Regions from separate parts of the Buttiauxella cochleicola genome, predicted to be linked through region 2. Evidence: predicted binding sites of a transcription regulator. Region 2 holds the regulator's gene; the other holds the start of a gene.
The links. Region 2 encodes LexA, which represses DNA repair genes until DNA is damaged. Its sites were predicted from a motif close to TNCTGTATGTACATACAGNA; they were not measured.
Positions count from the first base shown of each region.

Region 1: the regulator LexA is predicted to act here: its motif matches at 2,712-2,731, upstream of dinB (DNA polymerase IV).

Region 1 covers NZ_JAJSOU010000003.1:30,999-35,494, forward strand. Annotated here, with positions in the region: gene LVQ79_RS04545 (NADH:ubiquinone reductase (Na(+)-transporting) subunit D) at 1-569, shown strand, start outside; gene nqrE (NADH:ubiquinone reductase (Na(+)-transporting) subunit E) at 576-1,172, shown strand; gene nqrF (NADH:ubiquinone reductase (Na(+)-transporting) subunit F) at 1,185-2,408, shown strand; gene nqrM ((Na+)-NQR maturation NqrM) at 2,420-2,644, shown strand; gene dinB (DNA polymerase IV) at 2,753-3,808, shown strand; gene pepD (beta-Ala-His dipeptidase) at 3,853-4,496, opposite strand, start outside.
Region 2 covers NZ_JAJSOU010000009.1:23,316-42,728, forward strand. Annotated here, with positions in the region: gene yjbE (exopolysaccharide production protein YjbE) at 1-107, shown strand, start outside; gene LVQ79_RS13395 (YjbF family lipoprotein) at 170-808, shown strand; gene LVQ79_RS13400 (capsule biosynthesis GfcC D2 domain-containing protein) at 805-1,527, shown strand; gene LVQ79_RS13405 (YjbH domain-containing protein) at 1,527-3,623, shown strand; gene psiE (phosphate-starvation-inducible protein PsiE) at 3,862-4,269, shown strand; gene malG (maltose ABC transporter permease MalG) at 4,364-5,254, opposite strand; gene malF (maltose ABC transporter permease MalF) at 5,267-6,811, opposite strand; gene malE (maltose/maltodextrin ABC transporter substrate-binding protein MalE) at 7,003-8,193, opposite strand; gene malK (maltose/maltodextrin ABC transporter ATP-binding protein MalK) at 8,587-9,696, shown strand; gene LVQ79_RS13435 (maltoporin) at 9,742-11,058, shown strand; gene malM (maltose operon protein MalM) at 11,206-12,159, shown strand; gene ubiC (chorismate lyase) at 12,459-12,968, shown strand; gene ubiA (4-hydroxybenzoate octaprenyltransferase) at 12,968-13,840, shown strand; gene plsB (glycerol-3-phosphate 1-O-acyltransferase PlsB) at 14,013-16,442, opposite strand; gene LVQ79_RS13460 (diacylglycerol kinase) at 16,569-16,937, shown strand; gene lexA (transcriptional repressor LexA) at 17,046-17,654, shown strand; gene dinF (MATE family efflux transporter DinF) at 17,729-19,060, shown strand; gene LVQ79_RS13475 (CsbD family protein) at 19,218-19,413, shown strand, end outside.

The DNA.
Region 1 (4,496 bases), on a different contig from region 2:
TTGCCTTGCAAATACTCGGTGTCTGTTCGGCGCTGGCTGTAACAACGAAGCTGGAAACAGCATTCGTAATGACCATCGCGGTAACAGTGGTGACAGCGTTCTCCAGCATGTTCATCTCGATGATCCGTAACCTGATCCCAAACAGTGTGCGAATCATCGTACAGATGGCGATCATTGCTTCGTTAGTTATCGTCGTAGATCAGATTCTGCGTGCTTACGCCTACGAGATCTCCAAACAGCTTTCGGTATTCGTTGGCCTAATCATCACCAACTGTATTGTGATGGGGCGCGCTGAAGCCTACGCCATGAAGTCACCGCCGCTGGCGAGCTTTATGGATGGCATCGGTAACGGCCTGGGTTATGGCGTGATTCTGCTGCTGGTTGGTTTCCTGCGTGAGCTGATAGGAAGCGGCAAACTGTTTGGTATCACGGTGCTTGAAACGGTTCAAAACGGTGGCTGGTACCAGCCAAACGGGATGTTCCTGCTGGCGCCGAGTGCGTTCTTCATTATCGGCCTGTTGATTTGGGCACTGCGTACGCTGAAGCCTGCGCAGCAGGAAAAGGACTAACTGACTATGGAACATATGATTAGTCTGTTTGTGCGTGCCGTGTTTATTGAAAACATGGCGCTCGCGTTCTTCCTTGGCATGTGTACCTTCCTGGCGGTTTCCAAGAAGGTTTCCACGGCATTTGGTTTGGGTGTGGCGGTTACCGTTGTTTTAGGGATTGCTGTTCCGGCGAATAACCTGGTTTATAACCTTGTGCTTCGCGACGGTGCACTGGTTGAAGGTGTTGACCTCAGCTTCCTGAATTTCATCACCTTCATTGGTGTGATTGCAGCGCTGGTGCAAATCCTTGAGATGATCCTCGATCGTTTCTTCCCGGCGCTTTATAACGCGCTGGGGATCTTCCTGCCGCTTATCACCGTTAACTGCGCCATCTTTGGTGGCGTGTCGTTTATGGTGCAGCGTGATTACAGCTTTGGCGAATCCATCGTTTATGGCGTGGGTTCCGGTGTGGGCTGGATGCTGGCGATTGTCGCGATGGCTGGGATCCGCGAGAAGATGAAATATGCCAATGTGCCCGCAGGATTGCGCGGCTTAGGAATTACCTTTATCACCACTGGATTAATGGCGCTGGGCTTCATGTCATTCTCCGGTGTGCAGCTATAAGGGCGAAAACGTATGGAAATTATTCTTGGCGTGGTGATGTTCACGCTAATCGTTCTGGCACTGGCGCTGTTGATTCTGTTTGCCAAATCAAAGCTTGTGAACTCCGGCGATGTGCTGATTGAAATTAACAACGAAGCCGATAAGCAGTTCCATGCTCCGGCTGGGGACAAGCTGCTTAACACGCTTTCAAATCAGGGGATTTTCATCTCCTCGGCTTGTGGCGGTGGTGGTTCGTGCGGGCAATGCCGTGTGACCATTAAAGAAGGTGGTGGCGATATTCTACCGACCGAGCTTTCGCATATCACCAAGCGTGAAGCGAAAGAGGGTTGCCGTCTTGCCTGTCAGGTCGCTGTGAAACAGGACATGAAAATTGAGCTGCCGGAAGAGATATTCGGCGTGAAAAAATGGGAGTGTGAAGTTATCTCTAATGATAACAAAGCGACTTTCATCAAAGAGCTCAAGCTGCGTATTCCTGACGGCGACGTGGTGCCGTTCCGTGCTGGTGGCTATATCCAGATTGAAAGCCCGCCGCATGAAGTTAACTATCAAGACTTCGATGTTCCACAGGAATACCGTGGTGACTGGGACAAGTTCAACCTGTTCCGCTTCAAATCTGTGGTGAAAGAACCCTGTGTTCGTGCATATTCCATGGCGAACTATCCGGACGAAGCAGGCATTATCATGCTGAACGTGCGTATCGCGACACCTCCGCCGAATGTACCAGATGCTCCTCCGGGGATTATGTCCTCGTATATCTGGTCGCTGAAAGCGGGCGATAAAGTGACAATTTCCGGGCCATTTGGTGAGTTCTTTGCCAAAGAAACGGACGCTGAAATGGTGTTTATTGGCGGTGGTGCGGGTATGGCACCAATGCGTTCACACATCTTTGACCAGCTCAAACGCCTGCACAGCACCCGCAAAATCAGCTTCTGGTATGGCGCTCGTTCTTTACGTGAAATGTTCTACGAAGAAGAGTTTGAAAAGCTGGCGCAGGAGAACCCGAACTTTAGCTTTAATGTGGCGCTTTCTGATCCACAGCCAGAAGATAACTGGACGGGCTATACCGGCTTCATTCACAACGTATTGCTGGAAAACTATCTACGTAGCCATCCGGCGCCGGAAGATTGTGAATTCTATATGTGTGGGCCGCCAATGATGAACGCAGCGGTGATCAAAATGCTCAAAGACCTGGGCGTTGAGGATGAAAATATCATGCTCGACGACTTTGGCGGCTGACGGGAGCCATTATGCTGACGGTATTTTTAGCCACCTTCGCCATTTTTATTCTGGTGATATTCGGTATGTCGCTCGGCGTTATCGTGAAGCGTAAAGCGCTTCAGGGTAGCTGCGGTGGTATTGCCGCGCTCGGCATGGAGAAAGTCTGCAACTGCCCTGAACCTTGCGATGCGCGTAAGAAGCGAATCGCGAGAGCGGAGCGGCAGGCAAAATTTCAGCAAAACCGCATCTTGTAAGCCTTCTGAAACCTCCCGCATCGCCGGGAGGTTTTCTTCGCTCCACACTTTCCACTCTTTATTAATTGACTGTATACTTATCCAGTAAAATAACTGGTGTGAAAAAGTATGCGTAAAATCATTCATGTCGATATGGACTGCTTTTTTGCAGCGGTGGAGATGCGTGATAACCCCAACTTGCGGGATATCCCGCTAGCGATTGGCGGCAGCGCGCAGCGACGTGGAGTGATCAGTACCGCAAATTACCCAGCACGAAAATTCGGTGTACACAGCGCAATGTCGACTGCAATGGCACTCAAATTATGCCCACACCTGACACTTCTGCCTGGGCGTTTTGACGCATACAAAGATGCATCAAATCATATTCGTGAGATATTTAGCCGCTACACCAATCTTATTGAACCGCTATCGCTTGATGAGGCTTATCTGGATGTTACCGATAGCCTGAACTGCCAAGGCTCCGCAACATTGATGGCGAAGGAAATCCGCCAGTCTATTTCCGACGAACTTAATCTCACAGCCTCTGCGGGGATAGCCCCGGTAAAATTTCTCGCCAAAATTGCTTCCGATCTTAATAAGCCTAACGGGCAGTACGTCATTACGCCCGATGAAATCCCTGAATTTTTAGCAACCTTGCCGTTGGGTAAGATTCCAGGCGTGGGCAAAGTCACCGCTGGAAAACTGGAAAGCCTGGGGCTGCGCACCTGTGCCGATGTACAAAAAACTGATTTAGCCTCGTTACTCAAACGTTTTGGGAAATTTGGGCGGGTACTGTGGGAGCGAAGCCAGGGCATTGACGAGCGGGAGATAAACAATGAACGGCAGCGCAAATCTGTTGGAGTAGAGAAAACATTGGCCGAAGACATTCATGAATGGCGTGAGTGTGAAGCCATTATTGAGCAGCTTTATGCTGAACTTGAGCGACGGCTGAAAAAGGTGAAACCAGATTTATTGATTGCTCGTCAGGGAGTCAAACTCAAGTTTAATGATTTCCAGCAAACCACTCAGGAACATGTCTGGCCGCAACTAAATAAAGCCGATTTAATCGCAACGGCGAAGAAAACATGGGAAGAGCGCCGGGGAGGGCGAGGCGTAAGGCTGGTGGGGCTGCATGTCACGTTACTTGACCCACAGTTGGAGCGTCAACTGGTTCTGGGATTATAAAAAAACCCTCTCAATGAGAGGGTTTTGATCAACATGTATTTGGCTTATTTAGCTGGAATCGCTTTCAGTAACTCAGTCAGCAGGATCCAGTATTGGCCAACGCTTGCAACATGAACTTGTTCATCAGGCGAGTGCGGACCTGTAATGGTCGGCCCAATAGAAACCATATCCATCTCAGGGTAAGGCTTCTTGAACAGACCACATTCCAGACCGGCATGGATAACCATGATGTTTGGCGTCTTGTTGAACAGCTTTTCGTAAGTTTCACGAACCAGTGCCATTACCGGGGATTTAGCATCCGGCTGCCAGCCAGGGTAGCTGCCTTTGGCAACACTTTCTGCACCAGCAAGCTGACCCAGTGCGTGAAGCATGCCCACCACATAATCTTTACCGCTATCAATCAACGAACGAATCAGGCAGATGATTTCTGCGCTTTCGTCAGTCATTGTCACCACACCCACGTTCAGTGAGGTTTCAACTACGCCTTTTACAGCGTCGGAATTGCGGATAACGCCGTTCGGCATTGCGTTGAGCAAGTTAATGAAAGCTTCGCGGCTTTTTACTGTCAGCGCAGATTTGTCTGTGCTGGTCGCTTCAACCAGAACGGTGGTGTTTTTTTCAACGGCACCCAGCTCATTTTGCAGAATTGACAAGAACTGCGCTGCCAATTGCTTGAGTTGTGCTGCTT
Region 2 (19,413 bases):
GTGCCAGCACTGTCGGGTCAGCAGTGGGTGTAGCACTTGCTGCAACCGGTGGCGGTGATGGTTCCAATACTGGGACCACAACAACCACAACGACCAGCACCCGATAAATCCCGGGTGATTTAATCCTAACCACACTTCGGTGTGGTTATTTCGACTCCGGGGAAACCTCGTGCAGCGACTCGTAATTCTTCTTGTTTGCCTGTTACTTCAGGCTTGCTCTGCCACCACTAAAGGTCTTGGCTCATCGCTCTGGCACAGTATTGTCGGCAGTGATGGCGTACAGCTTACCCATGACGATATTCAGAATATGCGCTACGCCAGCCAGTACATGAGCATCAATAACGGCCCACAAATATTTGTCGTTCTGGCATATGACGAAAACGGCCAGCAAAAATGGGTAACGCAAGACCGGGCGATGATCGTCACCGAACAGGGCCGCATCGTAAAAACCACCGGTCTTGGCGACAACCTCCAGCAAGTGACTAATACGCCAAACGACCCGCTGGTACATGCAAATCAGATAACCGATGGCGCGAGTTGGACACGGCAAATTGCCTGGACTGAGCATCAGCAGGCGCGAATGGCGACAGCGCATTCAACCTTTACCTGGGACGGCACCGACACGCTAAAAGTTGCTGAAAGCACCACGCCCGTTCGTGTTCTCGATGAAGAAATCACCGCCGATGGCAAAACCTGGCATAACCGCTTCTGGATAGACAGCGAAGGTCATATACGTCAGTCAAAACAATATATTGGCCCGGATTATTGGCCTGTCACTACGATTTTGTTGAAGGCGGCCAAAGAATGAAATTAACAGCATCCATGTTGTTTTTAGCGCTAAGCAGCACGCTTTCTTACGCCGCTGGAAATGTGACTATTTACCCCGGCAATCAGCAACTCACCAACGTAGAACGCCTCGGTGATTTAGTCTCGCAGCCCTCACTTGCGCGGGCCTGGTGGCCAGGCGCGGTAATTAGCGAACGGCAGGCAACAGCGGTTGCAGAACAAGAGCACCAGAAATTGTTAACCGCTTTATCGGGTTTCGCCGCCGAAGAAGACGGTGACGATGCCGCAGCCATCAACGGCATGCGCCAACAGATGCAGGCCATTCACGTTACCGGGCGGCAGTTTGTCGATCTCGACCCCGACTGGGTGCGTGTTCACCCTCGCGCCAATGTTCCGCTGCAAGGCGATTACAGCCTGTGGGCCGGGCCACAGCCCTCCACAATCACGCTGATGGGGCTGGTGAGTTCACCGGGTGTGAAACCTTTCGTTGCCGGGCGCAGTGCCGACGAATATCTCGATGGTGTCGACAAACTCAGCGGAGCCGACCGCAGTTTCGCATGGGTGATTTACCCGGACGGCAAAACCCAAAAAGCGCCAGTGGCCTACTGGAATAACCGCCATGTTGAACTCACGCCGGGCAGCATCCTGTTTGTCGGCTTTAAAGAGCGACTATTTAATTCTGATTTCAACGACTTGAATCAGCAAATCCTTAACTCTCTGACTCATCGGAGACCGGATTGATGAACAAAAAATATCTCTACAGCCTGCTCGCGCTGGCCGTATCTACTGCCTGCCAGGCAGAAACCTTTCCAGACCCAGTAGGCCCGTCGCAATCGGATTTTGGCGGTGTGGGTTTGCTGCAAACACCGACTGCACGCATGGCACGAGAAGGCGAGTTTAGCCTTAACTATCGCGATAACGATCAGTACCGCTTCTACTCTGCCTCGGTGCAGCTTTTCCCGTGGCTGGAAACGACTTTGCGCTACACCGACGTGCGCACCAGAGAGTACAGCAGCGTCGAGGCGTTCTCGGGTAACCAGACTTACAAAGATAAAGCCTTCGACATGAAAGTTCGCCTTTGGGAAGAAGGCTATTACCTGCCGCAGGTGTCGGTGGGTGTGCGTGATTTAGGCGGCACCGGTTTGTTCGATAGCGAATATGTTGTGGCGAGCAAAGCCTGGGGACCGTTCGATTTTAGCCTCGGCATGGGCTGGGGCTACATGGGCACCAGCGGCAATGTGAAAAACCCGTTTTGTGAAGTGAGCGATGGCTTCTGCTATCGCGATAACAGCTACAACCAGGCGGGTTCATTCAACTTTAGCGGCATGTTCCACGGCCCGGCGTCACTGTTCGGTGGTGTCGAATACCAGACTCCGTGGCAGCCGCTGCGCCTGAAAGCGGAATACGAAGGTAACAATTACACTCAGGATTTTGCCGGAAAACTCGAGCAACGTAGCAGCTTTAACATCGGCGCTATTTATCGTGTCACCGATTGGGCCGACGTTAACGTCAGCTACGAGCGTGGCAATACCTTTATGTTTGGTGTCACGCTGCGAACTAACTTTAACGACTTGCGCCCGGGCTATAACGATAATCGCCGCCCGCAATACCAGCCGCAGCCGCAAGATGAAATTTTACAGCCGACGGTTGTCGCAAATCAGCTGACGCTTCTTAAATACAATGCAGGCCTGGCAAACCCGAATATTCAGGTGAAAGGCGACACCCTATATGTCACGGGTGAGCAGGTGAAATACCGCGACTCCCGTGAAGGCATCGAGCGTGCTAACCGCATTATCATGAATGACCTGCCGGAGAATATTCGCACCATCCGCGTGACTGAAACCCGCCTGAATATGCCGCAGGTGACGACCCAAACGGATGTCGCCAGCCTGAAAAACCATCTGGAAGGTGAGCCGCTTGGACACGAAACACCGCTGGTGCAAAAACGTGTTGAGCCGGTCATTCCGGAGAAAACCGAACAGGGTTATTACATCGATAAATCGAAGGTGAATTTCTCGATTAACCCGGTGCTGAACCAGTCCGTGGGCGGCCCAGAAAGCTTCTACATGTATCAGGTTGGCGTGATGGGAACCGCTGACTGGTGGGTGACGGATCACTTGCTGACCACGGGTAGCCTCTTTGCCAACATCGCCAATAACTACGACAAATTTAACTACACCAATCCACCGAACGACTCGACACTGCCGCGCGTGCGTACCCACGTCCGTGACTACGTTGAGAACGATATTTACGTCAACAACCTGCAAGCTAACTACTTCCAGTATTTAGGTAATAGTTGGTATGGGCAGGTGTACGGCGGCTATCTCGAAACCATGTATGGCGGGGTGGGCGCGGAAGTGTTGTACCGCCCGGTCGACAGCAACTGGGCGATTGGTGCCAACGCCAACTACGTCAAACAGCGTGACTGGCGTAGTGCGCAGGACATGATGAAGTTCACCGATTACAGCGCGCCAACCGGCCACCTTACCGGTTACTGGACGCCACCGTTTGCTGATGACGTGCTGGTTAAACTCAGCATCGGCCAATATCTGGCGAAAGATAAGGGTGGCACGTTGGAGATCTCCAAACGCTTCGACAGCGGCGTGGTTGTCGGCACTTATGCGACCATTACCAACGTGTCGAAAGAAGAGTACGGGGAAGGGGACTTCACCAAAGGTTTCTACGTCAATGTGCCGCTGGATATCTTCTCGTCTTCACCAACCCGCAGCCGGGCGCAAGTGAGCTGGACACCGCTGACGCGTGACGGTGGGCAGATGGTGGGACGCAAGTTTGAGTTGTATGGGATGACGAGCGATCGGGATATTAATTTCAGGTAACGAGGGTTTATTGGAACCTGATGGGGTTCCAATAATTACGAGGATGGGTGATCGGAGGTTTTCCTTTCACCGCTTCGGTAATTTCATTTATCACTGAATACCTGGTGAACGGAACCGTCACCAATCTGCCATAAGGACCATCCTCCGGCAGCGAACGGTTATATAAGTAAATAATTGAGATCAAGATCACATTTTTAACGTATAACAACACCTCTATACCAGAACACGAGGCGTTCCTATGACAACCACCCCCGGCGTTGAGCTCATCGCTAAAGTTATGCAAATGGTCCTCAATCTGGCGTTGCTTGCGCTTGGCTTAATCCTCATCATCTTCCTGGGTAAAGAAACGCTGCATTTAGCCACATCGTTGTTTGCACCCACCGATCAAGCCAGCAAGTACCAGCTGATTGAAGGGCTGGTGGTTTACTTCCTGTACTTCGAATTTATCGCGTTGATCGTTAAATACTTTCAGTCGGGTTATCACTTTCCGCTGCGCTACTTTATCTATATCGGCATCACCGCCATTGTGCGCCTCATCATCATTGACCATAAAGATCCGCGCGATGTGCTGATTTACTCCGGAGCAATCCTGGTGCTGGTGATTACGTTGTGGCTGTGTAATAGCAATCGCTTAAAACGAGAATAAAAAAAGGCGGCCTAAGGGCCGCCATAAGTAAATCCAAGGTCAAATGAGGGGTACAGTGGCATTACATCAGGTAGAGCAATAACAACAGGAAATCTTAACCTTTCACCCCTCCAGCCGTCAGGCCGCTCACCAGCCAGCGTTGCGCCAGTAAGAACACGACAGTAATCGGGATTGCAGAGAGCACGGCTGCTGCGGCAAAGTCGCCCCACAGGTAGTTTTGTGGGTTGAGATATTGCTGCATACCTACTGCCAGGGTGTAGCTGTTAACATCGCGCAACAGCAACGACGCCACTGGCACTTCGGTAATTGCGGCGATAAACGACAGAATAAACACCACCGCCAGAATCGGTACGGAAAGTGGCAGTAACACCAGGCGGAAGGCTTGCCATGGGGTTGCGCCGTCCAGTGCTGCCGCTTCTTCCAGCGAATTATCAATCGTTTCGAAATAGCCCTTAATCGTCCACACATGCAGTGCGATACCGCCAAGATAGGCGAAGATCACCCCACCATGTGTATTCAAACCGATAAACGGAATGTACTGGCCGAGGCGGTCAAACAAGGCGTACAACGCCACCAGTGACAGCACCGCCGGGAACATCTGGAAAATCAGCATCCCTTTCAGCAGTGTGGCTTTGCCAGGGAAGCGCATACGGGCAAAAGCGTAGGCACAAGTGGTGGAAAGCGTCACGATACCCAGCGCAGTAATCGCCGCGATTTTGATCGAGTTCCACAACCATAACAGCACCGGGAACGGCGGTGGCGTTACGCTGCCATCGGCATGTTGTACGCTGAAACCGAGCGCTAATTTCCAGTGTTCCCAGGAGATTTGATCCGGGATCAGGCTGCCTGTCGCGAAGTTACCCGGACGCAGTGAAATCGCAATAACCATCAGCAGCGGGAACATGATCGCGGCGATAAACAGTAGTAATAAAAGGTGCGTGGTAAATAAACGCAGCTTTTGAGATTTGGGTTGAACCATAGCCATGTTTGTTGCTCCTTAATCAAACTTCATGCGGGTGGCTTTCAGGTTAACAATCGCGAGTGCGCCAACCAGAATGAAGATAAGCGTGGCGATAGCCGCAGCTAAACCAAAGTCCTGACCGCCGCCGCCTTCAAAGGCGATGCGGTAGGTGTAGCTCACCAGCAAGTCCGTGTAGCCCGCAGGCGTGGTGGTTCCAAGGCGATCCGGACCACCGTTGGTTAACAGTTGAATCAGCACGAAGTTGTTAAAGTTAAAGGCAAAGCTTGCGATCATCAGCGGTGTCAGCGGCTTAATCAGCAGAGGCAGAGTAATCTTAAAGAAGTTCTGGAACGGGCCAGCACCATCCATTGCAGAGGCTTCGTATAGGTCGTCCGGAATCGCTTTCAGCAAGCCCATGCACAGAATCATCATGTACGGATAACCGAGCCAGGTATTCACGATAATTATCATTGAACGCGCAGTGGTCGGGTCGCTAAACCAGGCCGGTTTGATACCAAACAGTGAACTCAACATCATGTTGATTTCACCGAAACTTTGGTTGAACAAGCCTTTGAAAATCAGGATAGAAATAAACGATGGCACCGCGTAGGGCAGTATCAGCATCACGCGGTAAATTGCTTTGCCTTTCAGCGATTCCCACTGCACGACACACGCCAGAATCATGCCTACTGCAACGGTCAGAATCACGGTAAGGATTGAGAAAATTACAGTCCAGACGAAGATGGCCATGAAAGGCTTTTGAATCCCTTCATCGTGGAATACACGCAGGAAGTTCTTCCAGCCGATAGTCACGGTGTAGCCTGGGCTTAACTGCTCATTGCCCCAGTTACCGTCGGCATTTACAGACTGGTAGAAACCAATGCTGTTATTCGGGCGGTACTTCACGCCGCTTTGGTTATTGGTCAGTTCACCCTTTTCACCTTCAGTGTAAAGCGGGCGTGTGCCGGAGAACTGGCGCAGGGAGCTCATGGTCAGCGTGCTTTCATCAGGCATTTCAGCCGTGATTTGCGTCAGCGCCGCACGGTTTTGCGTAATCACGCGCAGATTCGCTTTCTCACCCGCAGGAAGAGCATCGGCGTCTTTCAGTTTCAGGTGTTGAACACCACCAAACTTAAAGGTATCAGAGATAAAATTCTTGCCTGACTCGCCGTCAGTCAGCGCGAGTTGCCATTCATCGCCCGCCGGGTAAAGGCCAAAGTTAAAGGTTTTTCCCGCCTGATATTGGCGGTCCATCAGCACCTGCTGTGCGCGTTCTTGAGTCAGTTGGTTGGTGCTGCTGTAGTTGGTGAAAGCAATGGCGATGGTACAAACCAGTGGGAACAGAACAAACAGCCCCATGCCAGCAAGGCCCGGGTAAACATAGCGCCAGGCGTAAGCCTTACGATTTGCATAAATGTATAAGCCAAGTGAGCTTAAAATCAGCGTCATAATGGCGAACAGGTACTCCCCCTGGGCGTACATTAATACGACAAGATAACCAACCAGCAGTCCCATCAGGCCGATGACTGACCATTTCAGTGCATCGCTTTGCCACCAGTGGTTCTTTTTAACTACATCCATGGGGTCTTCCTCTATACCCTTCATACTTCCAGTTGCCTCTTTGTTGGCTGTGAGAACTCGCCCAAATCACTTAGTTTACTAAGCTCATTAGGACTCATTCTCTTGCCGCCTCGGTGCAACTCGAATTATTTTGGGTATCTAATCATATTATTATTTTCCCTCTCTTTTCAGAGAGGGAATTGACCAGATACTTACTTAGTAATACGTCCCTGAGCATCTTTCAACGCTTCATCAACAGTCTGACGACCGCTAACTGCGTTGATGACGGCGGTGCGAACGGCATACCAGAACGCAGACATTTGCGGCACGTTCGGCATGATTTCGCCTTTCTGGGCGTTATCCATAGTGGCGGCGATACGTGGGTCTTTCGCCAGTTGATCCTGGTAGGATTTCAGTGCAACGGCACCCAATGGCTTGTCTTTGTTAACGTCAGCCAGGCCCTGATCGGTCAGCAGGTAGTTTTCCAGGAACTCTTTCGCCAGTTCTTTGTTAGGGCTGGCGGCGTTGATACCGGCACTGAGCACACCAACGAACGGTTTAGATGCTTTGCCTTTGAAGGTTGGCAACAGCGTTACGCCGTAATTGATTTTGCTCTTATCAATGTTGGACCATGCCCACGGGCCGTTGATAGTCATCGCGGTTTCGCCTTTGTTAAAGGCAGCTTCTGCGATGGAGTAATCGGTATCCGCGTTCATCTCTTTATTTTTAATCATGTTGACCAGGAAGCTCAGGCCAGCTTTCGCACCTGCACTATCCACGCCCACATCTTTCACGTCGTATTTGCCGTTTTCGAGTTTGAACGCATAACCACCGTCAGCAGCGATAAGCGGCCAGGTGAAGTACGGTTCTTGCAGGTTGAACATCAACGCACTCTTACCTTTCGCTTTCAGCTGCTTATCGAGTGCTGGGATCTCTTCCCAGGTTTTCGGCGGATTAGGTACGAGGTCTTTGTTGTAAATCAGAGAGAGTGCTTCAACCGCAACTGGGTAAGCGATGATTTTGCCGTTGTAACGAACCGCGTCCCAGGTAAACGGATAGAGTTTGTCCTGGAAAGCTTTATCTGGAGTGATTTCGGCCAGCAGGCCAGATTGCGCATAACCACCGAAACGGTCGTGTGCCCAGAAGATGATGTCCGGGCCATCGCCAGTTGCCGCAACTTGTGGGAATTTTTCTTCCAGTTTGTCCGGGTGTTCGATGGTGACTTTAATACCGGTGTCTTTCTCAAACTTCTTACCCACTTCAGCAAGGCCGTTATAGCCTTTGTCACCATTAATCCAGATGACCAGTTTGCCTTCTTCTATTTTTGCCAGTGCAGAGGCGGAAAACATCATCGTTGTCAGGGCAGACAGAGCGAGGATGCGGGCGCCAGTTTTAATTTTCATATTTATTCCCATCCTTTGAATGGTGGTTTGCTATGCGCGTGGATACATCAAGGTCAAGGTAGTGGCGTTACGGATGCCAGTTTGCGCAGATGGCAAGTGCTTCTCATCCTCCTTAGCCCTACGCCCCCACCCTGGTATCTGTGATCTGCATTCCATAACTGACAGTTATGTGTACCAGAGCACACAAAACCACCCAGAAATTTGAAACCACGATCACGAAAAACTGTCGCGCCTGCTGTAACCGGTTGCAGAAACTCGCTTCTCATCCTCCCGCCTCCTCCCCCATTAAAAACAGCAGGGTGGAGGATTCACGAAATGTATAGATCATTCATAGTCCGACACATCTTGAATCACCTGCCGTTTAGCAGAGTGACGGAATGAAGGGAGAAGTACATGGCAAGCGTACAGCTACGGAACGTAACGAAAGCCTGGGGTGATGTGGTGGTATCGAAAGATATCAACCTCGACATTCAAGAAGGTGAGTTCGTGGTTTTTGTTGGACCGTCAGGCTGCGGTAAATCCACACTGTTACGCATGATTGCGGGTCTGGAAACGATCACCAGCGGTGATTTATTCATTGGTGATACTCGCATGAACGACATCCCTCCCGCTGAGCGTGGCGTCGGCATGGTATTCCAGTCTTATGCTCTTTATCCCCATCTCTCCGTTGCTGAAAACATGTCCTTCGGCCTGAAGCTTGCTGGTGCCAAGAAAAGCGATATCAATCAGCGTGTCACCCAGGTTTCAGAAACTTTACAACTGGGACATTTATTAGAACGTCGCCCGAAAGCACTTTCTGGTGGACAGCGTCAGCGCGTAGCTATTGGCCGTACGCTGGTGGCTGAACCGCGTGTATTCCTGCTTGATGAACCTCTTTCAAACCTTGATGCGGCACTGCGTGTGCAGATGCGTATTGAGATTTCCCGACTGCATAAGCGCCTTGGTCGCACCATGATTTACGTCACCCACGACCAGGTTGAAGCGATGACGCTTGCCGACAAAATTGTGGTGCTGGACGCAGGCCGCGTCGCGCAGGTGGGTAAACCACTCGAGCTATATCACTACCCGGCGGATCGTTTTGTTGCGGGTTTTATTGGCTCGCCAAAAATGAACTTCCTGCCAGTAAAAGTCACCGCTACTGCCATTGATCAGGTGCAGGTTGAATTACCGAACCGCCAGCAAGTCTGGCTGCCGGTGGAAAGCAAAGAAGTTCAGGTCGGTGCCAACATGTCCCTTGGTATTCGCCCGGAACACCTACTGCCAAGCGACATCGCTGACGTCACTCTCGAAGGCGAAGTACAGGTTGTTGAACAGCTTGGTCATGAAACTCAGATTCATATCCAAATCCCCGCCATCCGTCAGAACCTGGTGTACCGCCAGAATGACGTGGTGTTGGTAAAAGAGGGTGCCACATTCGCTATTGGCTTGCCGCCAGAGCGTTGCCATCTGTTCCGAGAAGATGGCACCGCATGTCGTCGGTTGCATCAAGAGCCAGGTGTTTAAGCATTCCCATAAAAAAGAAAAGCAATGATCTCAGGAGATAGAACGATGATTACTCTGCGCAAACTCCCACTGGCAGTCGCCGTAGCAGCAGGCGTTATGTCTGTTCAGGCTCTGGCTGTGGATTTCCACGGTTATGCCCGTTCTGGTATCGGCTGGACCGGTAGCGGCGGCCCGCAAGAATGTTTCCAGGCAACTGGTGCTCAGTCTAAATATCGTCTGGGTAACGAGTGCGAAACGTACGCGGAAATTAAATTAGGTCAGGAAGTCTGGAAAGAAGGCGATAAGAGCTTCTATTTCGACTCCAACATTGCCTATAACTCTCCGCAGTTGAATGACTGGGAAGACACCAACACCCCGGCGATTCGCGAATTCAACGTGCAGGGTAAAAACCTGATCGACTCGTTGCCTGGCGCAAACATGTGGGCTGGTAAGCGTTTCTACCAACGTCACGACGTTCACATGATCGACTTCTACTACTGGGATATTTCTGGTCCTGGTGCAGGTCTGGAAAACATTGACGTAGGTGCAGGTAAACTTTCCTTCGCAGCAACTCGTTCTTCTGAGTCAGGCGGTTCTTCAGCGTTCGGCGATCGCGACCCGGTAACCGGCGAACGTACTTACAACAACAAAGTTCCAAACGACGTATTTGACGTGCGTTGGGCTGGTATTGAAACTAACCCTGGCGGCACACTGGAACTGGGTGTTGACTACGGTCACACCAACATTCCTGACGACTACTACCTGCAACCAGGTGCGTCGAAAGATGGTTGGATGGGGACCCTTGAACATACGCAAAGTATGATGAAAGGCTTCAACAAATTCGTTGTGCAGTATGCAACTGACTCTATGACTTCGCAGGGCAAAGGCCAGGCGCAGGGCGGTAGCGTAAACAACGACGGCAGCATGATTCGTGTTCTCGACCACGGCGCGATCACTCTGGCTGACCAATGGGACCTGATGTACGTTGCGATGTACCAGAACCTGGATATGGATGATAACCAGGGTACTGAATGGTACACCGTAGGTGTGCGCCCAATGTACAAATGGACGCCAATCATGAGTACCTTGCTGGAAGTTGGCTACGACAACGTGAAATCCCAGGAAACTGGCGACCGTAACGGTCAGTACAAAATCACCCTGGCACAACAATGGCAGGCAGGCGACAGCATCTGGTCACGTCCGGCACTGCGTCTGTTCGCAACTTACGCCAAATGGGATGAGAAATGGGGTTACGCGAAAGATGCCAACGGCGACAACACTCGCTTTGCTATCTCTGACTCTACCGGTAACGGCAACTTCTCTACCAGCCGTGGCGATGACGACGAATTCACCTTCGGTGCCCAGATGGAAATCTGGTGGTAATACAGCATTAACCTGAAGTGAAGAAATGATGGGGAGTTCGCCACTGAACTCCCCATCATGATTACCCTCTATGCCAATGCTTGTTTCGATGGAAAGCGCTATTGCCTGGCCAACTTTCCACCGATTTCCCATTCGAGGTCTATAAAAATGAAAATGAAAAAAAGTCTCCTCGCACTCTGCCTTTCTGCAGGGTTGCTCGCCAGCGTTCCCGGAATCAGTCTGGCAGATATCAATATCGTTCCGCAGGATGTTTCTGCCGCGCCGTCAATTCCTGAATCTGCATTACAAAATCTTGTCTGGACGCCGGTTACCCAAAACAAACTGCATACCACAAACCTTGCGACTGGCGGACAGTCTCTGGGTGTCGCTGACATTATTGGTCCGGTAGCGGCTTACAGCGTTCCGGCGGGTATTGGTGAACTGACTATTACCCTTACCAGCGTCGTTGAAAAAGATACGGTCTTCGCGCCAAACGTACTGGTTTTGGATCAAAACCTGCGCCCGGCTGCATACTTCCCAAGCAGTTTCTTTGCCTACCAGGAACCAGGCGTGATGTCTGATAACCGCCTGGAAGGGACGTTTAAATTAACGCCAGCATTGGGGCAGCAAAAACTCTATTTATTGGTCTTCACCACCAGTAAAGATGCACAACAAACCACGAAGATGATTGATCCGGCCAAAGCCTATGCCAAGGGCAATGGCAACGCGATCCCAGATATTCCAGACCCAATTGCGAGCCATGGCACGACGGGAACGCTGAAATTGCGGGTAAAAACCTCTTCTGGTTCAAGCATTTTAGTGGGGCCACTCTTTGGTTCATCTGGTCCAGACCCTGTGACTGTGGGTAACACCGCAGCGCCTGCTACCGCTTATGCCGCACCTGTTGCAGCAACAGCTACTGCGCCTGTAGCCGCTCCGGCTCCTGCCGCGAAAAAAGAACCCGTGCTTAGCGATACAGAGAGCTACTTCAACCAGGCTATCAAAGATGCAGTAGCGAAAGGCGATGTTGATAAAGCCTTGAAACTGCTGGATGAAGCTGAACGCCTGGGATCGACTAGCGCCCGTAAAACCTTTATCAGCAGTGTAAAAGGCAAGGGGTGATGGTTTCCCCGCAGTGCTGATGTTTGAAGTTTGGTGCGCCTCCGGGCGCACCTTTTTTCCTTCGTCATCCTTCAAGCTGACTCTGCGTTGGCTGCGCTCAAAAACCCTCATCACTTACTTTAGTAAGCTCAGAGGGATTTTCTCTTTTGCCGCCTTGATTCAACTCGAATGATTTAGAAGGGTTAGCATTGTTCCCCGGCATTGTTCCCGGCATTGTTAAACGCTTGTGAGCTTTTCCCTGCCCCGCTATACCTATTCTGCGTTACAATGATTTTCGGTTTTGTTTCGGAGAAATTCCCATGTCTGACGCGCTTTCGCCATTGCGCGCCTTACGTTTTGAAGCTGCGATTCCAGAAGGGTTGAGTGCATCACTCCTTGACTGGCTGTTGCTTGAAGACTCAATGACCAAACGCTTTGAGCAGTATTGTTCCAGGGTTACTGCCCGCATTGTGCGTGAAGGTTTTTTCGAATCGCATGTCGTTCTTCCTGAAGCTAATATGTTGCCTGAGTCCAGCCGTTATTGGTTGCGCGAAGTTGTGCTTTGCGGTGACGATGTGCCCTGGCTTTTGGGGCGTACAGTGGTCCCTGAATCAACCCTTGAAGGACCAGAGCTTGCTTTACAAAGGCTCGGAACCACGCCGCTTGGACGCTACCTGTTTAGTTCATCTTCCCTGACACGGGATTTTATTGAGATTGGCCGCAGTTCGGAGCAGTGGGGGCGTCGTTCCCGCCTGAGATTAGCTGGAAAGCCGCTGGTGCTAACCGAGTTATTCCTTCCTGCTTCTCCGTTGTATCGAGAGGAAAAATAATGGAGTGGAGTCTGAAACAGGGTAAATGGCAGGCGTATCAACGTCTGATGCGACTTGATAAGCCAATTGGCTCGCTTTTGTTGTTATGGCCCACCCTATGGGCGCTGTGGCTTGCGACACCGGGAGTGCCTCCGCTAACCATTTTATGCGTGTTTATAGCCGGAGTCTGGATGATGCGCGCTGCGGGTTGCGTGGTAAATGACTACGCTGACCGCAAATTTGATGGTCACGTGAAACGCACGGCGCACAGGCCATTGCCGAGCGGGGCTGTAAGCGAGAAAGAAGCGCGTATCTTATTTGCGGTACTGGTAGTGCTTTCGTTTTTACTGGTACTGACGCTTAATACCATGACGATTTTATTATCGGTGGCGGGGTTAGCGCTTGCCTGGGTTTACCCGTTTATGAAGCGCTACACTCATTTGCCGCAAGTGGTGCTAGGGGCTGCATTTGGCTGGTCAATCCCGATGGCATTTGCCGCAGTGAGCGAGTCTGTTCCACTTAGCTGTTGGCTGATGTTTTTAACCAATATTTGCTGGGCTGTGGCTTATGACACGCAGTACGCAATGGTTGACCGCGATGACGATCTGAAAATCGGCATTAAATCCACAGCCATCTTATTTGGCCGTTATGACAATCTGATTATCGGTATTTTGCAGTTTACAGTGATGGTGTTGTTGGCGGTGATTGGCTGGTTAAACGGATTAGGTGGGGCGTTCTACTGGTCTATTGCGCTGGCGGGGATGCTCTTTGTCCATCAGCAACGGCTGACGGCGAATCGTGACCGTGATGCGTGTTTTAAAGCTTTCCTCAACAATAACTATGTTGGCCTGGTGCTGTTTATAGGGTTGGTGTTGAGTTACCTACACTTCTAATTATACCCATCGCCCTTCAAGTTGCAGGGTTGTTGGCTGCTCTCATTCACCCGAATCACTTACTTGAGTAAGCTCATCGGGATTCGTTCGATTGCCGCCTACCTGCATCTCGAAGTAGCTCGGGTATAAGAAACTAAATGGCGGATGACACTTCGTTTATCCGCCAGATTTTTTACTCGGTCGCAGCCTGCGACGTCGCACTTTCAATCGTCAAACGCACATCCGGCATGATCAGCTCTGCCAGCATCTGGTAGACCTTCATCGTTTCGGCGGGTTCTGCATCTCCGGTGTCGCTGATATAGCCTTCATCACGCAAGGTTAATACCAGCGAGGTGAATACAGCTTTATCGAAGAACTCCGGTGCATTAATGCCATGCAACACCGACAAACGTTGGGCAACGGTGCGGCTTTCGCGCTCCAGCGTCCCACGGTTAATCGATGGATTTGCACTCAGCAGCCAGAAAGTAATCGCGTAACGTTGCAGCGTTTCACGAACACCTGCCGCCAGAAGCTGCATAGTGCGTGAGCGTGCCGGGTTAATCACCACTTCTTCACCCGTAAGGGTAATCAGATCCTGACGAACCAGTTCATTAAGCAGCGCATCCATTTCACTGGCAAGTTCAGCTTTTTCCCAACGCAGGAACAACTCAGACTTCAGCATCGGGTAGAGCAGCTCAACCTGACGCAGAAGCTCGCTGCGGGAAATGTGGCGATGCTGCGTGATAATTGCAGCCAGCAGAGAAGGTAACACCAGCATATGCAGGATGTTGTTACGGTAGTAAGTCATCAGCACTGCCTGCTCACGCGGCAGAATGATGATGTCACCAATCGTATCTTTCTCTACTTCAAACTTATTCATCTGCAGCGCGTGTTCGATAAGCGCTTCTGCTGGCTGGTCTGGTGCGGTAGCGTCCGGTGAATACGGCACATTACGCAACAGGCTCAGGTAACAGTTGAGCTGTTCGGTCAGTTGTTCGCGCGTCAGTGAACGCTGGCGCGATGCCAGGAGCGCGGTACAGCACAGGTTCATGGCGTTTGCCGCGCCTGCATTGTTAATACGCACCATCAGTTCGGCAGCAATTTCATTAACCGTTGGCGTTAACCATGCCGGGCGGATGGCCTCAATCGGGTCGATTGAATCACGCCACTCAGGCACTCGCTGGTTGAGGAATGTCATCAACGGCATTGGTTCGCCGAAGTTAACATAGCCCTGGCCGAGGTTACGCAGCTTGCTCAGCCCACGTACCATCTGCATGAAGCTTTCTTTTTCTTTAGTCGCACCGCGCAGTTCTTTCGCGTAAGTCCCCACTTCCATTACATGCTCGTAGCCAATGTAAATCGGCACCAATGTAATTGGACGTGTACCGCCGCGCAGCATGGCCTGAATGGTCATCGACAGCGTGCCGGTTTTCGGGTCTAGCAAACGGCCGGTACGAGAACGGCCACCTTCCACAAAGTATTCAACGGAATAGCCACGGCTGAACAGCTCGCCAAGATATTCACGGAACACGGTGGAGTAGAGTTTGCTGCCCTTAAAGGTACGGCGAATAAAGAACGCGCCCAGGCGGCGGAAAATCGGGCCGGCTGGCCAGAAATTCAGGTTGATACCCGCTGCAATGTGCGGAGGAACCAGCCCCTGGTGATAGAGCACGTAAGACAGAAGCATGTAGTCCATGTGGCTGCGGTGGCAGGGCACATAGACAATCTCATGGCCGTCATGAGCCAGTTGGCGAACGCGTTCAGCATTGTGAACGTTAATGCCCTGGTACAAACGGTTCCACGTCAGACCTAATACGCGGTCGGTCAAACGAACGGCTTCATAAGAGAAGTTCGCCGCAATCTCTTCCATCAAGGCAACAGCATTTTGCTGCGCTTTTTCATGGGAGATTTTCTTGCTGCGCGCTTCATCTTCTACTGCACGGGCAATAGCTTTTGAAGCCAAAAGCTTATTGAACAGATCCTGACGTACCGGCAGACGCGGGCCAACAGTCGCTAAGCGCTGGCGAGCAAAGTGCATACGCGCCACGCGTGCCAGTTTTTGGGCGATTTTTTTGTCTGTACCGTGATCGGTTGCCATCTGGCGCAGCGAAACAGGTGCAGAGAACCGCACAAAGCTGTCGCGCCCAAGCCAGGAGACTGCGAAGAATTTCTGAATGCCGTTAAGCATCTTCAGTGGCGGGTTAACTTCGCCTTTTTCGCGACCCGGAGAGCGGCCAAACATCACCGATACCGGCACCATCTGCACATCCAGATTTGGATTGCTGCGGTGCAAGTCGAGATAATCATGGAACAGCTTGATCGACTCTTCTTTTGGCGTGTAATAAGTGAACACACGCGGGCCGCCATGGATAAAGACATAGCGCGGCAATACCGCACCGTCGATCTCTAACGGCTCGAGAGGGTCGGGCAAGTTGTGCGCGAGGCATTGCGCGCGCAGGGTTAATAAGTCCGCCTTTGAGTTATAAGGCAGAACGTACATTATTGGGCGTGTGGGATCTAAGCCCAGTTCGGCCTGTGGATCTGCCGGAATGGACTTGCTCTTTACCAGAACGCCTAATGGTAAATTAAGTAATTTGTAGTAGATTCTTGGCCAGCCTGACATAAACGATGTAAAGCCTCAGGTTAATGATGCAAATTCGCCGCAAGAATATCAGAATCTCACCCAGATTTCTGTGGCGTTATAATTTTGACAAGCATTGATGCAAATAATTTGAAAAGGTTTCCTAAAATGGCGAGCAGTACCACTGGACTTACCCGTATCATCAAAGCCGCAGGCTACTCATGGAAAGGGCTCAAAGCAGCCTGGATCAACGAAGCAGCTTTCCGCCAGGAAGGCGTTTCTGCTGTTATCGCCATTGCCATCGCATGTTGGTTAGATGTCGATCCCATTACCCGCATTCTACTTATCGGCTCAGTCGTGCTGGTCATGATTGTCGAGATCCTCAATAGCGCTATTGAGGCACTTGTCGACCGTGTTGGCACTGATTATCACGAGCTTTCAGGACGCGCCAAAGATATGGGCTCGGCCGCTGTATTAATTTCAATTATCCTCGCAGTAATTACCTGGGTCACGCTGCTTTGGTCGCATTTGCGGTGATCTTTCCAGAATAGTTAAGTGCCTGGTTTTTTGCTTAATTTGTGGTTCCAAATTGACCTTTGACTGTATATACTCACAGCATAACTGTATAAACACCCAGGGGGCGGAATGAAAGCGTTAACTACCAGGCAGCAAGAGGTGTTTGATCTTATTCGGGATCATATCAGCCAGACCGGCATGCCACCGACTCGTGCCGAGATTGCTCAACGTCTGGGGTTCCGTTCTCCGAACGCCGCTGAAGAGCATTTAAAAGCACTTGCCCGTAAAGGTGTGCTTGAAATTGTTTCTGGTGCATCCCGTGGTATCCGCCTGTTGGTGGAAGAAGTGACTGGTATTCCACTGGTTGGGCGTGTTGCTGCAGGTGAGCCACTCCTGGCACAGCAACATATCGAAGGCCATTACCAGGTTGATCCTTCACTGTTCAAACCAAATGCCGACTTCTTGCTGCGCGTCAGCGGTATGTCAATGAAAGACATCGGCATTATGGATGGCGACCTGCTTGCGGTTCATAAAACTCAGGATGTGCGTAATGGCCAGGTTGTTGTCGCGCGTATCGATGATGAAGTTACCGTTAAGCGCTTAAAACAACAGGGCAATACAGTTCATCTGCTGCCAGAAAACAGTGAGTTTGAACCGATCGTGGTAGACCTGCGCGAGCATAACTTCTCAATTGAAGGGCTGGCTGTTGGGGTTATTCGCAACGGCGACTGGCTGTAAAATCTCTTTAGGTGATGCGCATTTAGAATGCGCATCACTGCCTTAATTCTCTTTGATCTCCTTCAGGAGAGGTCATGCAATTATTCTCCACAGCGGATCGTGCGCTCTGGCGCCTCGCTTTACCCATGATTTTCTCCAACATTACTGTTCCGCTGCTTGGCCTTGTCGATACGGCTGTGATTGGTCATCTGGATAGTCCTGTTTACTTGGGCGGTGTTGCCATTGGTGCGACAGCAACCAGCTTCCTGTTTATGTTGCTGCTGTTTTTACGAATGAGTACCACAGGCTTAACTGCTCAGGCTTTTGGCGCCAATAATCCCTCAGCGTTAGCTCGTGCACTGGTGCAACCACTATTGCTGGCACTTGGGGCAGGGGTGGCAATTGTCTTACTGCGCGATCCCCTCATTTCACTCGCTTTACAAATTGTTGGTGGCAATCAGGATGTGCTCGTACAAGCACAACGCTTTCTTGAAATCCGCTGGCTAAGTGCGCCAGCCTCGCTTGCCAACCTGGTTCTACTAGGATGGTTGTTAGGGGTTCAATACGCACGAGCTCCGGTTATCTTGCTGGTAGTCGGCAATGTTCTGAATATCGTACTGGATGTGTGGCTGGTTATGGGGTTGCACCTTGATGTTCAAGGGGCGGCACTTGCGACTGTCACTGCTGAATACGCGACATTTTTCATCGGATTGCTGATGGTGAAGAAGGTTATGGGCATGCGTGGTATCAGCTTTGAGATGATTAAGCAGTCCTGGCGTGGCAATGTTCGGCGCTTACTGGCGCTCAATCGGGACATCATGTTGCGCTCGTTATTACTGCAAGTGTGCTTTGCATCAGTGACCATCTTTGGTGCGCGCTTAGGTAGCGAAATTGTCGCCGTCAATGCGGTATTAATGACGCTTCTGACGTTTACCGCTTATGCGCTTGATGGTTTTGCCTATGCCGTTGAAGCCCATTCCGGGCAAGCTTATGGCGCAAAGAATCGCGGCCAACTACTCGAGGTTTGGGGTGCTGCCTGTCGCCAGGCGGGTTTAGTCGCGCTCATGTTTGCCGTGGTGTATGCCCTATTTGGCGAGCAAATTGTTTCTCTTCTGACGTCCATTCCCCAATTACAGCTACAGGCCGATCGCTATCTCCACTGGCAGATTGTATTACCCGTAGTCGGTGTCTGGTGCTACTTGCTGGATGGGATGTTTATTGGCGCGACAAGGGGAGCTGAGATGCGTAATAGCATGGCGGTTGCCGCTGTTGGTTTCGGGCTAACGCTCTTCACGGTTCCGTATTTAGGCAACCACGGGTTATGGCTTTCTGTGGCGGTATTCCTTGCTCTGCGGGGGCTGGCGTTAGGTTGGATTTGGCGTCGTCACTGGCAGCAAAATAGCTGGTTTAACAACGTACAAAGTTAAGCCGTATGGTTAAAGATTCTTAGTTTTCTCCGTACCACCATATCCTTGACTACAATTATTATCACGTCCAGCAGATAGAGTGGTGTTGGCCAAATGGCAGCACATTGGACGTTGGTAATTTTTTAGCAGTTCTTCCCCGAACGATGAGGATATTATTATGAATAAAGACGAAATCGGCGGTAACTGGAAACAGTTTAAAGGCACAGTAAAAGAGAAATGGGGCAAACTGACTGACGATGATATGACTGTCATCGAAGGCAAACGCGATCAGCTTGTCGGTAAAATTCAAGAGCGTTATGGGTACGAAAAGGATAAGGCAGAGGAAGAAGTCGTTGATTGGGAAACTCGCAACA